Regions from separate parts of the Priestia sp. YIM B13491 genome, predicted to be linked through region 1. Evidence: riboswitches for the same ligand, from Rfam matches in the RefSeq annotation. Region 1 holds a riboswitch; the other holds the start of a gene.
What was found. A riboswitch is a leader RNA that binds a small molecule or an ion and turns the genes downstream of it on or off. The one in region 1 is predicted to bind cobalamin.
Positions count from the first base shown of each region.

Region 2: linked by a shared signal. The riboswitch ahead of ACFX4E_RS21075 ((2Fe-2S) ferredoxin domain-containing protein) and the one ahead of ACFX4E_RS11660 (cobyric acid synthase) in region 1 are both predicted to bind cobalamin.

Region 1 is NZ_JBHZOR010000003.1:157,270-163,194, forward strand. It holds gene ACFX4E_RS11645 (hypothetical protein) at 1-17, shown strand, start outside; gene ACFX4E_RS11650 (ABC transporter ATP-binding protein) at 35-1,318, opposite strand; gene ACFX4E_RS11655 (FecCD family ABC transporter permease) at 1,315-2,373, opposite strand; gene ACFX4E_RS11660 (cobyric acid synthase) at 2,580-4,106, opposite strand; cobalamin riboswitch at 4,199-4,378, opposite strand; gene ACFX4E_RS11665 (YdcF family protein) at 4,526-5,089, shown strand; gene ACFX4E_RS11670 (APC family permease) at 5,147-5,925, opposite strand, start outside.
Region 2 is NZ_JBHZOR010000006.1:126,898-132,822, reverse strand. It holds gene brnQ (branched-chain amino acid transport system II carrier protein) at 1-80, opposite strand, end outside; gene ACFX4E_RS21090 (cation:dicarboxylate symporter family transporter) at 467-1,738, shown strand; gene ACFX4E_RS21085 (M42 family metallopeptidase) at 1,846-2,883, shown strand; gene ACFX4E_RS21080 (hypothetical protein) at 3,236-3,394, shown strand; cobalamin riboswitch at 3,542-3,720, shown strand; cobalamin riboswitch at 3,839-4,018, shown strand; gene ACFX4E_RS21075 ((2Fe-2S) ferredoxin domain-containing protein) at 4,121-4,501, shown strand; gene cobJ (precorrin-3B C(17)-methyltransferase) at 4,515-5,925, shown strand, end outside.

The DNA.
Region 1 (5,925 bases):
ATCACTCCGAAGAATAAAAAATGACCGCTACTGCTTATTTAAAGCAATTGTCGGTCATTTTTGTTTCCATAAATAGTTGTAATTCTTTCTGTAGGCGTTCCATTAAGAACGCTGAAATTTCTTCTTGATTTTCTTCTTTATGATGAGATGATGCTACAACAATACGGCCTGTTTTTCCTAAGAAAGCCCGGTATTCAATTACCTTCATCGCAGCATGAAGTAAGTTCGCGTCCGAAAGCGGTGTATTTGTTAGTAGAACAATATTCATTTCATTCTCTTTTTGTCCATGTGTCAGTACAGTCAGCCACGAGTAACCTTTATCGTCTTTTAAGCGAACTTCATGACTAGATAAAGACGCAGATTTCCACGCCGCGTTAGCACTGCTTTGCTGTTGAACAATTTCTTGACACCAGTCTAGACCTGTTTCATTGGAACCCAGTGAAAGAGTTCTCAAAGGACGAATAAAGGATAAACATAGCTTGCCCGGTTCCTTTTGCAACTGATACAACTCATCGAAGTCCGTCTCTGGATATTGATACGGCGGCACAAAAGCAATTTGTTGCTTATTCACAGCGGGATGGTGAAATACGTGCAAATCAACGCCATATACTCTTTTTAACGTAGCTGCATCCTGAAAAATGGCATCCATCCCGGTTTCTTCTACTCTTCCATCTTTCAGTAACACGGCATTATCTGCAAACAGCGAGGCGATGTTGAGATCATGCAAGATGGCCAGGACCGTTAAGCTCATTTCCTGCTGTAAAGTTTTTAACAGCTGAAGCAGTTCCATTGTATGTTTTACATCTAAGTGATTCGTTGGTTCATCAAGAAGTAAGTAGTCAGGTTCTTGGGCTAGTGCTTTAGCCAGTAAAACCCGCTGTTTTTCTCCACCGCTTAACGATTGAAAAGTATGATTTCTATAGTGCCAGACGTTTGTTAATTTCATCACACTTTCCACCACTTCTTCATCCTGTGCTGATACAGTGCTAAACAATCCTTTTGCCTGATAAGGGTAACGTCCAAGTGAAACAATTTCTTGAACCGTAAATTCTAGCCCAATTTGATTTTCTTGCGTCATGACTGCAACTTTTTGCGCCAGTTGTTTTGGTGAATAAGCCTTCACTGACTTTCCTTCCACCTTCACTTCTCCTGATTGAATGGTTAATACATTCATAATTAAGCGAATAAGCGTTGTTTTCCCGCTTCCATTTGGTCCTAGTAAAGCGACAAAAGAACCTTTGTCTACGGTGAACGTGATGTCACGAACGGTCGGCTGCTGCTTATCGTATCCTCCTGTCACATTATATAGTTCAATCATGATATTCCTCTCTTCCGCATACGTTCTTTTACAAGGAGCAGGGTAAAAATCGGCGAACCAATTAAGGCGGTTACGACTCCAATAGGCAGTTCACGAGGTTCTAATATCGTTCGTGCCAATAAATCTGCTAAAACCAAATAACTTCCTCCAATTAAAATAGAAAGCGGCAGTACATGCTTATGATTAGCTCCCGCTACGAGACGCACTACGTGGGGGATAACTAAGCCAACAAATCCAATTGCCCCAGATACTGATACCGCAGCTCCTGTTAATACGGATGCACCTATTAAAATCATTCTTTTTTTCTTCTTTACGTCTATTCCCATAAACTGAGCGGATTGATCGCCAAATGCTAAGCCGTTCAGCTCTTTTACATGTAACAACAGCATAATTGTACCGATCAAAAAGAACGGCCCTAAAATTTGAATATGAGACCATCCTCTCATTGATACGCTTCCCATTAGCCAATATAAAACCTGCCTTACATCTTCTTCGGGAGAAAGAGCCACAATTAATGAAATAAGTGCGCTCATAAAGGATGATAAAATAATCCCCGCTAAGATGATGGTTTCATTGGCCAAATTGCCGCTTGCGAGTTTCGTAATACCAAAAACTAAAAGAAGAGTAATAAAACCAGATACAATGCCGACTACAGGCAGCGTGAAGATAGACAAACCAAAAATACTCCAATGAAAATAAATTGCCATGACAGAGCCAAGGGTTGCACCTGAGGAAACCCCGATCGTATAAGGATCAGCAAGCGAGTTTCTTAATAGCCCTTGAAAGGCAGCCCCTGCTATTGAAAGCGAAGCTCCTACTAAAAATGCCACCAGTACTCTTGGAAAACGAATTTGCCAAATGATTAAATCCATGTTTTCCGGACCGTGATATAAGGATAGCCCGGTAAGGTGACCAAGAATAATTTTGATTGTATCTCCTACGGTTAACGAAACTGTACCAATAAATACGGCCATAATTACCGAAGTACATACAATAAATAAACTGACTATGTATAAAATAGATGCTTTGTTTAAAAAAATACGTTTAAAAATCAATACGTTCAGCTCCTCTAGGAAACGAGGCGTGATGTTTTACATTACATTAACCATTCATTTTCCTGTCCATAAACCATGCTTCCACCATGCATTAAGTTGGAAACAATCATCTTTTCTTTGTTACGAGTGCTAGACTGTTGAACTTAGGCAACATAGAATAGCGTACTAAAGTTCTCGGTAAAAAAACAAGCGAAAGCCTCTACAAGCTATACTTTTTGTGTTTGCTCCGGGCTTTTATAGTTGTCTATTAACTCATATAGCTTTTCCATATCTACGGCTTCTCTCACATATGCTGCTGCTTTTGAAAAAGACTCCTCTTTTTGCAGGCGACTGTTGAATGTGTCCGTAATAGGCGGCAATTTTTTATGTTTGCGAATTTGATTAAGCAAAGCTCTGCGCAAAGAATCGTTATGAAACACATCATGAACATACGTGCCAATAACGTTGTCTTTAACCGTTCCTTCTTTTTCATGCTCTACCACTGCAAAAGCTTTCGTGGTGCTCTTAGAAACTGTCTTTCCCATATGAATTTCGTAGCCTTCAATCAAAACTCTTTCATTTTCTAACTGGACATACCCAGAAACTCTTTCTGTTTTTTTGCTGGTTGTCATAACGGTTTCCACTGGAAGCAAGCCCAGCCCTTTAATGGATTCAATCCGAGATTCTACTGCATCAGGGTCTGTAATTGTCTCCCCTAGCATTTGATATCCTCCGCAGATGCCAATGACGTGAACGTTCGTTGTGTTCAAGACTTGATTAATGGCTAGAGCCAGGCCGCTTTCTTGTAAAAACTGAGCATCTTCAATCGTATTTTTGCTTCCTGGCAAAACAATTAAATCAGGCGTACCTAATTGCGACGGCTTGGTTACAAGCCTCACGTGACAGTCTTCTTCTAAGCTTAAAGGATCGATGTCTGTAAAATTTGAGATGCGCGGGTACGAGATGACCGCAATATCAATTTCTTTTAACGGATTCACAAGCGTTGAGTAATTTCTAAGTGATAACGAATCTTCCGCATCAATTTCCACGTTGTTCATATAAGGAATAACTCCTAGCACCGGAACACCCGTGTATTCTTCAAACCACTTTAACCCTGGTTTTAAAAGTTCTAAATCTCCTCGAAATTTGTTAATTAACACCCCGATAACTCTAGACTTGTGTTCATCTGGAAGCAATTGAAGGGTACCGACTAGGCTCGCGAAAACGCCACCTTTATCAATATCTCCTACTAACACAACAGGCGCTTCTGCTATTTTTGCAACGCGCATATTTACGAGTTCCCGATCGTTCAAATTGACTTCAGCAGGACTTCCAGCGCCTTCAATCACAATTCGATCATAATGATTGGCAAGCTCTTTATAAGCTTCCGTGATAACGTTCAAACCTTCATTAAAAAATTCTTGCCGATACTGAAAAGCAAACATATTACGTAGCGGTTTTCCATGAACAACTATTTGAGATTCATGATCACGAGTTGGTTTAATTAAAATAGGGTTCATATTGGTTGTTGCTTCTACTCCAGCCGCTTCTGCTTGAATTCCTTGCGCTCTGCCAATTTCTTTTCCATCCATTGTAATGTATGAATTAAGCGCCATATTTTGCGATTTAAACGGTGCAGTTTGATAGCCGTCTTCTTTAAAAATACGGCAAAATGCTGTAGCAATCATGCTTTTTCCAGCGTCTGAGTGCGTTCCTTGAATCATAAGCGGTTTTCCTTTTTTCACTTTTTCCACTCCCTACCACATAAAAAAACCTTAACTGTAAAAGTCAAGGTTTGGTCATGCGCTCATTAACACATTGTCTTGACTTATTTCTCCCACCGAAAAATAAGGGGTTTTTAAAAGCAGGTCTCCTGGCTTATGCTTCATTTTACTTCTGCACCCTTCCTAGTTTGACTAGTGGGTCTTTGCAGGTTCATCCACATTTACAGTAGCGGGGGCTGCACCGGATTTACACCGATTTCCCTATTATCCTCCTTAGAGGCACTTTTAAAATTATTTATTCTTTATTGTAACGAATTTTATAACCATTCACAATAACGATTTTCTTCTATTATTATATATTACTGTGTTTATACTTATTTGGGTCTCGTATGCTATAATAACAATTATTTTCCAAACATCTTATGGAATAGCTAGGAAGGTGCTCACAGTTGAAGAAAAAAATCATTTATGTCTTTATCAGCGTGTTTGTTCTTTATATAGCAATCATATCTTTTTGTATGTATCAAACTGCTCACAAGTCTGTTCCACAAAACGCGGATTATGTGCTCGTTTTAGGTTCTAAAGTAGATGGTGATCAAATGTCTCCTAGTTTAAAAGAACGAGTAAAGACGGCTTTATCTTATTTACAAGCAAATCAACAGACAAAAGTTATCGTAACGGGCGGAAAAGGATCTGATGAAGAAATTTCTGAAGCAGAAGCAGCCTATCGTTTTCTGCGAAAAGAAGGAATTAAAAAGAATCGAATTATAAAAGAAGATCAGTCAACTTCTACTTTTGAGAATTTCACTTTTACTAAACAGAAAGTTGATATTCAACACAAAAAAGTCGTGCTTGTTAGCAGTGATTTTCATTTATTTCGCGCCTCTATTATTGCCAAACGTCAAGGCTTTGACGTTTATCCTTTAGGTGCAAAAACACCAAATTCAATTAAACTTCAAGCCTACTTTCGTGAGTATGCTGCTATTTTAAAAACATGGCTGTTTGATAAATAAATAGAGTAAGTACTCTACAAATAAAAAACACGGCATGAATTCATGCCGTGTTTTTTATTAATCATCTGTATCGATAACTGCTTTTGGTAAACCTGTGTATTTCGCCCAGTAGAAAATACCGAGTGAAACAAGAGCAATTAAAATTAAGTCAAGCGGGTTGCTTAGCACACCTTGTCCTCCACCAAATGAACCTAGATAAGAGATAACAAGCATAATAATATAATAAGCAACTAGCCACCAAGCAGATTTAAGCTGCTGTGCAAATTTTACAACGTCAGTTGGTACGTATCTCTTAAACGCTACGTAGATAACAACCATTAGAAGCTGTGATCCTAGCAGCCAAGAAATTGTCGTCCACCCTGACCAATATACGATGTATGAACAGAAAATAAATGAAACAGGAGCAATAACGCTCATGCCTTTTAATTTAAAAGGTTTTTTAAGGTCTTTTGCATTTACTCTGAATGCAGCAGCTGAAATTGGCGCAATCGCATAAGACAGAATAAGTGCCACTGAACATACGTTTACTAACGCTTCCCAAGAAGGAAATGGCAGTGTCCAGAATACGGACATTCCAAATGATAGCCATAGTGACGCACGTGGAATTCCTGTTTTCTTATCTACTTTTGAGAAACGTTTAAATAATGTTCCATTACGAGACCAAGCATAAACTAAACGAGAAGTTGTATTCATGAAGATGTTCCCGTTACCGCCTGGTGATAAAATAGCATCAAAAATAACAAGCGTTACTAACCAGCCAAGGCCTAAAATAAGTGCAATATCTTTAAATGGTAAAGAGAATTGCTCTTGAATTGTTCCCCATCCTCCTGATAGCA
Region 2 (5,925 bases), on a different contig from region 1:
AAATTACCTGCACCGAAGAATAGGGCAAAAAGCATAAAGCCAATAACCACTATAAATGAAAAAGGAACTTTGTTTGACACGTTAAAACCTCCAAAATTATAAATGCTTTTTATTATCGTGTTGAATAATTAAAATTTTCAGAATTTTATATTCGAATAATAAAAATAAACATGTATCGTATTATACTAACCTAAAATGCATATTTCAATATAAAATTTTATTTTTTTAATTTATTCGCTGAAATAGCAAAAATAGAAAAATTCTTAGCAAAAAAATCTCAATATACAACAATTATTTGATATGATAAAACAGAACTGTAAGTTTTAAAAATTCGCATGTGCGGCCTTACATCCTTTTAGTAAAGAACTGTTTACATAAGGTGCTGTAAGGATGTATATTTATACACGGTTCGCGGAACCGCATATGCTCGATGGATGAAAGTCAACTGTGCGAAAGGAGCAAGAAAGTGAAAAGGTTAGGTCTAGCAACTCAGATTCTAATTGGACTGATTTTAGGCGTAGCTGTAGGTGCTATCTTTTACGGAAGCGATACAGCCATTTCTATTTTACAGCCGATTGGAGACATATTTATTCATTTAATTAAGATGATTGTCGTACCGATTGTGATTTCAGCATTAATCGTAGCGGTCGCAGGAGTAGGCGATATCAAAAAATTAGGTAAGCTTGGCGGAAAAACAATTCTTTATTTTGAAATTGTTACAACCATTGCTATTGTAGTGGGGATTATTGCCGCGAACTTATTTCACCCTGGTGCAGGGGTTGATATGGGACATATTGAAAAAAGCGATATTTCTCAATATGAGGCAACGGCAAAAACGTCTGAAAGTACAGGGATTGCTCAAGAGCTTCTTCATATTGTTCCGACAAACGTCTTTCAATCGGTAGCAGAAGGCGATCTTTTACCAATCATTTTATTTTCCGTACTGTTTGGTGTAGGCGTAGCTTCGATTGGAGAGAGAGGAAAACCTGTTTTAGCCTTTTTTGAAGGCGTCTTGGATGCAATGTTTTGGGTAACTAATTTGGTGATGAAGTTTGCTCCAGTAGGTGTATTTGCACTTATTGGTGTTAATATTATAAAGTTTGGTGTCGGATCACTTATTCCATTAGGAAAATTAGTGTTCGCCGTTTACTTCACCATGATTTTCTTTGTGCTTGTGGTTCTTGGAATTATTGCTAAAATGGCTGGAACAAGCATGTTTACGCTGATAAAAGTGTTAAAAGACGAGCTGCTTCTTGCTTTTACAACGGCAAGTTCAGAAGCCGTTTTACCGTCTCTTATCAAAAAGATGGAAGACTTCGGCTGTTCTAAATCGGTTACATCGTTTGTTATTCCAACGGGCTACACGTTTAATTTAGATGGTTCAACCATTTATCAGGCGCTGGCATCGCTGTTTATTGCTCAAATGTACGGCATCGACCTTTCCATTATGGACCAAATTCAGCTCCTTCTTGTGCTAATGTTAACCTCAAAAGGAATGGCTGGTGTACCAGGGGCATCGTTTGTAGTTGTACTTGCTACACTTGAATCTATGGGCTTCCCTCTTGAAGGCATGGCATTTATTGCAGGAATTGACCGCATTCTTGATATGATGCGTACCACAGTTAACGTAGTAGGAAATGCTTTAGCTGCTATTGTAATGTCCAAGTCTGAAGGCGAGTTTGATAAGCAAAAATCATTAAATTACACAAATGAATTAAAGAAATCAAACATAGCTTAAAACAAAAAAGCTGGGCAGATGCCCGGCTTTTTTGTTTGGAGCTGCCTGTTATCTTTTTTGAAACATATGGTAAAATAAAAGAAATGAGAGACAAAGGAAGTGTCATAATGACGGAAACTGTTCAGTTAATTAAAAAGCTTGTTTCGATTCCCAGTCCTTCTGGAAATACAGAAAAGGTAATTTCATTTGTCGAAGACTATGTAAAAGAGCTAAATATTCAAACGTATCGCAATCGAAAAGGGGGCTTAGTCGCTACTATTCCCGGTAAAGATACAGATCACCACCGCATGCTGACGGCTCATGTCGATACATTAGGTGCTATGGTAAAAGAAATCAAACCGAGTGGACGTCTGAAAATCGACCTGATTGGAGGGTTTCGCTACAATTCTATTGAAGGAGAATATTGTGAAATTGAAACTTCATCAGGAGAAGTATTTAAAGGAACCATCCTTATGCATCAAACATCTGTTCATGTGTATAAAGATGCAGGGAAAGCTGAGCGGAATCAAGAAAATATAGAAATTCGATTGGATGAAAAAGTACATAGCGCAGAAGATGTTCGCAGTCTTGGAATTGAAGTCGGCGACTTTGTTTCGTTTGATCCTCGTGTAGAAATAACAAAAAGCGGTTTTATTAAATCTCGTCATCTCGATGATAAAGCAAGCGTAGCTTTATTGCTTCAGCTCATGAAAATAATTCAAGAAGAACAGATCGAACTGCCATACACTACGCATTTTCTCATTTCAAATAATGAAGAAATTGGATACGGAGGAAATTCGAACATTACGCCTCAAACAGTAGAATACTTAGCGGTTGATATGGGTGCTATGGGAGATGGACAATCTACTGATGAATACACCGTGTCTATTTGTGTAAAAGATTCAAGCGGCCCATATCATTACGGTTTGAGAAAGCATTTAGTGGAGCTAGCTAAGCAGCATGATATTCAGTACAAATTAGATATTTATCCGTTTTACGGATCAGATGCTTCTGCTGCTATTCGTGCCGGACACGATATCGTACACGGCTTGATTGGTCCAGGAATTGATTCTTCTCATGCGTTTGAGAGAACGCATCAAGATTCATTGAATCATACGTATAAGCTTCTCTATTACTATGTTCAGTCGAACATGATTCTGCTTTAAGAAAGGGATATTTAATTAGTGTATTTTTATGCAAAGGAAAGAACAGAACGGGATTGTGATGTCTGTTCTTTCCTTTCTTAAAAAAGAAGCCGGCTGTCTGGCTTCTTTTTTTTTATAAATACTATATATTTTTTTACTGGTGAATCAACAGTTGGTTAAAAAAGCACCTTTTTAAAAAGGTACAATACTGCTTAAACCTTTTGTACATTTTGTTCATTTACAGAAGTTAAAATGTTTTTAAATTTTTAAAAGTTTCTTGTGACAAGTTTTGTAGAATGGGTTTTCAAAAGGAAATGGTTTCGTCATAATGTGGATATAGCGATCACTACAATAATCGGAGGCGAATCTTTTCATGTGGGTACTGACGGTATATGCTGGAAAAGAAATGAAAATGTTTGAATTTGAAACTGAAAAGCAGGCGAGAGAAGCTTTTGCCAAAACAAATGGCTGTAAAGTTCTTTCAGAAGTCGTGTATTATAATGATCCTCATTTAACATTGGTAGCTATATAAGTAGAAAAACAAGAGCTGATTTTTTGCTCTTGTTTTTTTATGGCTCTTTATATCCTATAAAAAGAATAGAGTTGAAATAAAAAAAAATGTACGCTATGATATGGTAGTTACTTCTATTATTCTGATAGTTTAAAAGGTTCATATATATCAAACAGCAACAGTAAAGATGCCAAGAAGGCTTAATAGGGAAACTGGTGAAAGACCAGTACTGCCCCCGCAACTGTAAGTGTGGACGAACGAGTATAACCACTGTGGAAAAATCACGGGAAGGTTCTCAAGTAGAATGATACACAAGTCAGGAGACCTGTCTTTATTGTGAAGTTTCTATTTCTCCGGGGAGCGGGAAGGGAAACGTTGGCTTAAAGTGGCATTCGTGTACACTCTTATTCTGACGTTTTACCCGCTCGCATATTAGCGAAGCGGGTTTTTCTCGTATCGCAAAACTACATATCGTGCAAAAAAGGTGCGCAATGTCCACATTGCGTTAAATGGGAAGTCTGGTGTGAAGCCAGCGCGGTACCCGCCACTGTGAAGATGAGCTGATTGCATATGCCACTGTATTCGGGAAGGCGCAATCAAGTGATGAATCGAAGTCAGGAAACCAGCCTTTTTCTAATGCGAAGCTTACCCTACGGGATATAGGTGGAAGTGCAAAAACTTAGTTTGAATTTTTCTGCGCCTCTATCATTGATAGAGGCGCTTTTTTTAGTAAAGGAGCGAATGAGTGTGACGACGTGGAACTTAAATGGAACAAAACATCACGTATTGATTTGTAATGGAAGCAGCTGTATGAGAAAAGGTGGAGAAGAAGCCACGCAAGCTATTCGAAATAAAGTGACAGAACTGGATTTGGATGAAACGGTTCATACAACGCGTACACGTTGTAACGGACGATGCAAAGATGCTCCTGTAGCTATCGTCTATCCTTCAGGAGATTGGTACAAGCAGGTCACTGAAACCGTGGCTCATCGGATTGTCGAAGAACATTTAGCAGGAGGCTGCAGTATAAAGGAATCGCTTATTTATGAATATGATCAAAATGGTTTCGTTTCTCCGGAAAACAGTGACTCCATAGAAGGAATTGACAAAGTAAAAAGTAACGCATAAAGGAGGAGCTAGCATGAAAGGTAAACTTTTAGTTATTGGATTTGGGCCGGGAAGCTTTGAACATATTACACAGCGAGCAAGAGAAGCCATTCAAGAAAGTGATATGATCATCGGTTACAAAACCTATGTGGAATTAATTCAAGGACTGTTAACGAATCAGCAAATTATTAGTACGGGAATGACCGAAGAAGTAAGCCGTGCACAGGAAGCTGTAAAGCAAGCTGAAGCAGGAAAAACCGTAGCTGTCATTTCGAGCGGAGATGCGGGAGTATACGGAATGGCAGGCCTTGTGTATGAAGTGTTGATTGAAAAAGGCTGGAAAAAAGAAACGGGCGTAGAGCTGGAAGTAATTCCTGGCATTTCGGCTATCAATTCATGCGCATCTCTCCTTGGAGCGCCCGTGATGCACGATGCTTGTACAATTAGTTTAAGTGACCACCTTACGCCTTGGGAGCTAATCGAAAAAAGAATTGAAGCAGCTGCACAAGCAGATTTTGTAGTGGCTTTTTACAACCCAAAGAGCGGAAGACGAACAAGACAAATTGTTGAAGCGCAAAGAATTCTATTAAAGTATCGTTCCCCTGATACGCCTGTTGGTCTTGTGAAAAGCGCTTATCGTGACCGTGAAGAAGTCGTAATGACCAACTTAAAAGACATGTTAAATCATGAAATTGGCATGCTGACTACCGTTGTTGTCGGAAATTCATCTACGTTCTTTTACGACGATTTAATGATTACACCGCGCGGATATCAGCGAAAATATACCCTCAACCAAACGGAGCAGCCGCTAAGACCGCATCAGCGACTTCGAAAAGAAGCAGAACCATGGGCTCTCGATCAAGAAGAGACTGTAAAGCAAACAGCTTCGACTATTGAAGCAATTCAGACCAAAACAGAAGAAACAGCAACTTCACGAGCTCTTGCAGAAGAAGCGCTTCAAGCAATTTTAGGTGAACCTACTTCTGCGGTCGTACGTCAGCCAGTACAGTCTATTTTCGAAGTGGCGGTTAGTCCAGGACTTGCCAATAAGAAATTCACGCCTGTTCAAATGACAACACTAGCAGAAGTTGTTGGTGAAAAAGGTACGATGGAGTATACACCTGACCATCAAATCAAACTGCAAATCCCAACGGCTCAGCCAGATGTGATTATTAAAAAGCTCCAAGCAGCTTCCTTTTTACTATCTCCGGTCGGAGATGTGTTCACAATTAAAGCGTGTGATTTTTGTGACGGAGAAAAAAGCGATGCTATTCCACATACGGAAGAATTACAAAAACGCCTCGGGGGAATGGACATGCCAAAAGAGCTGAAGCTTGGTATTAATGGATGCGGTATGGCTTGCTATGGCGCTGTTCAAGAAGATATCGGCATTGTCTATAGAAAAGGTGCGTTTGATTTATTTTTAGGAGCTAAAACGGTTGGAC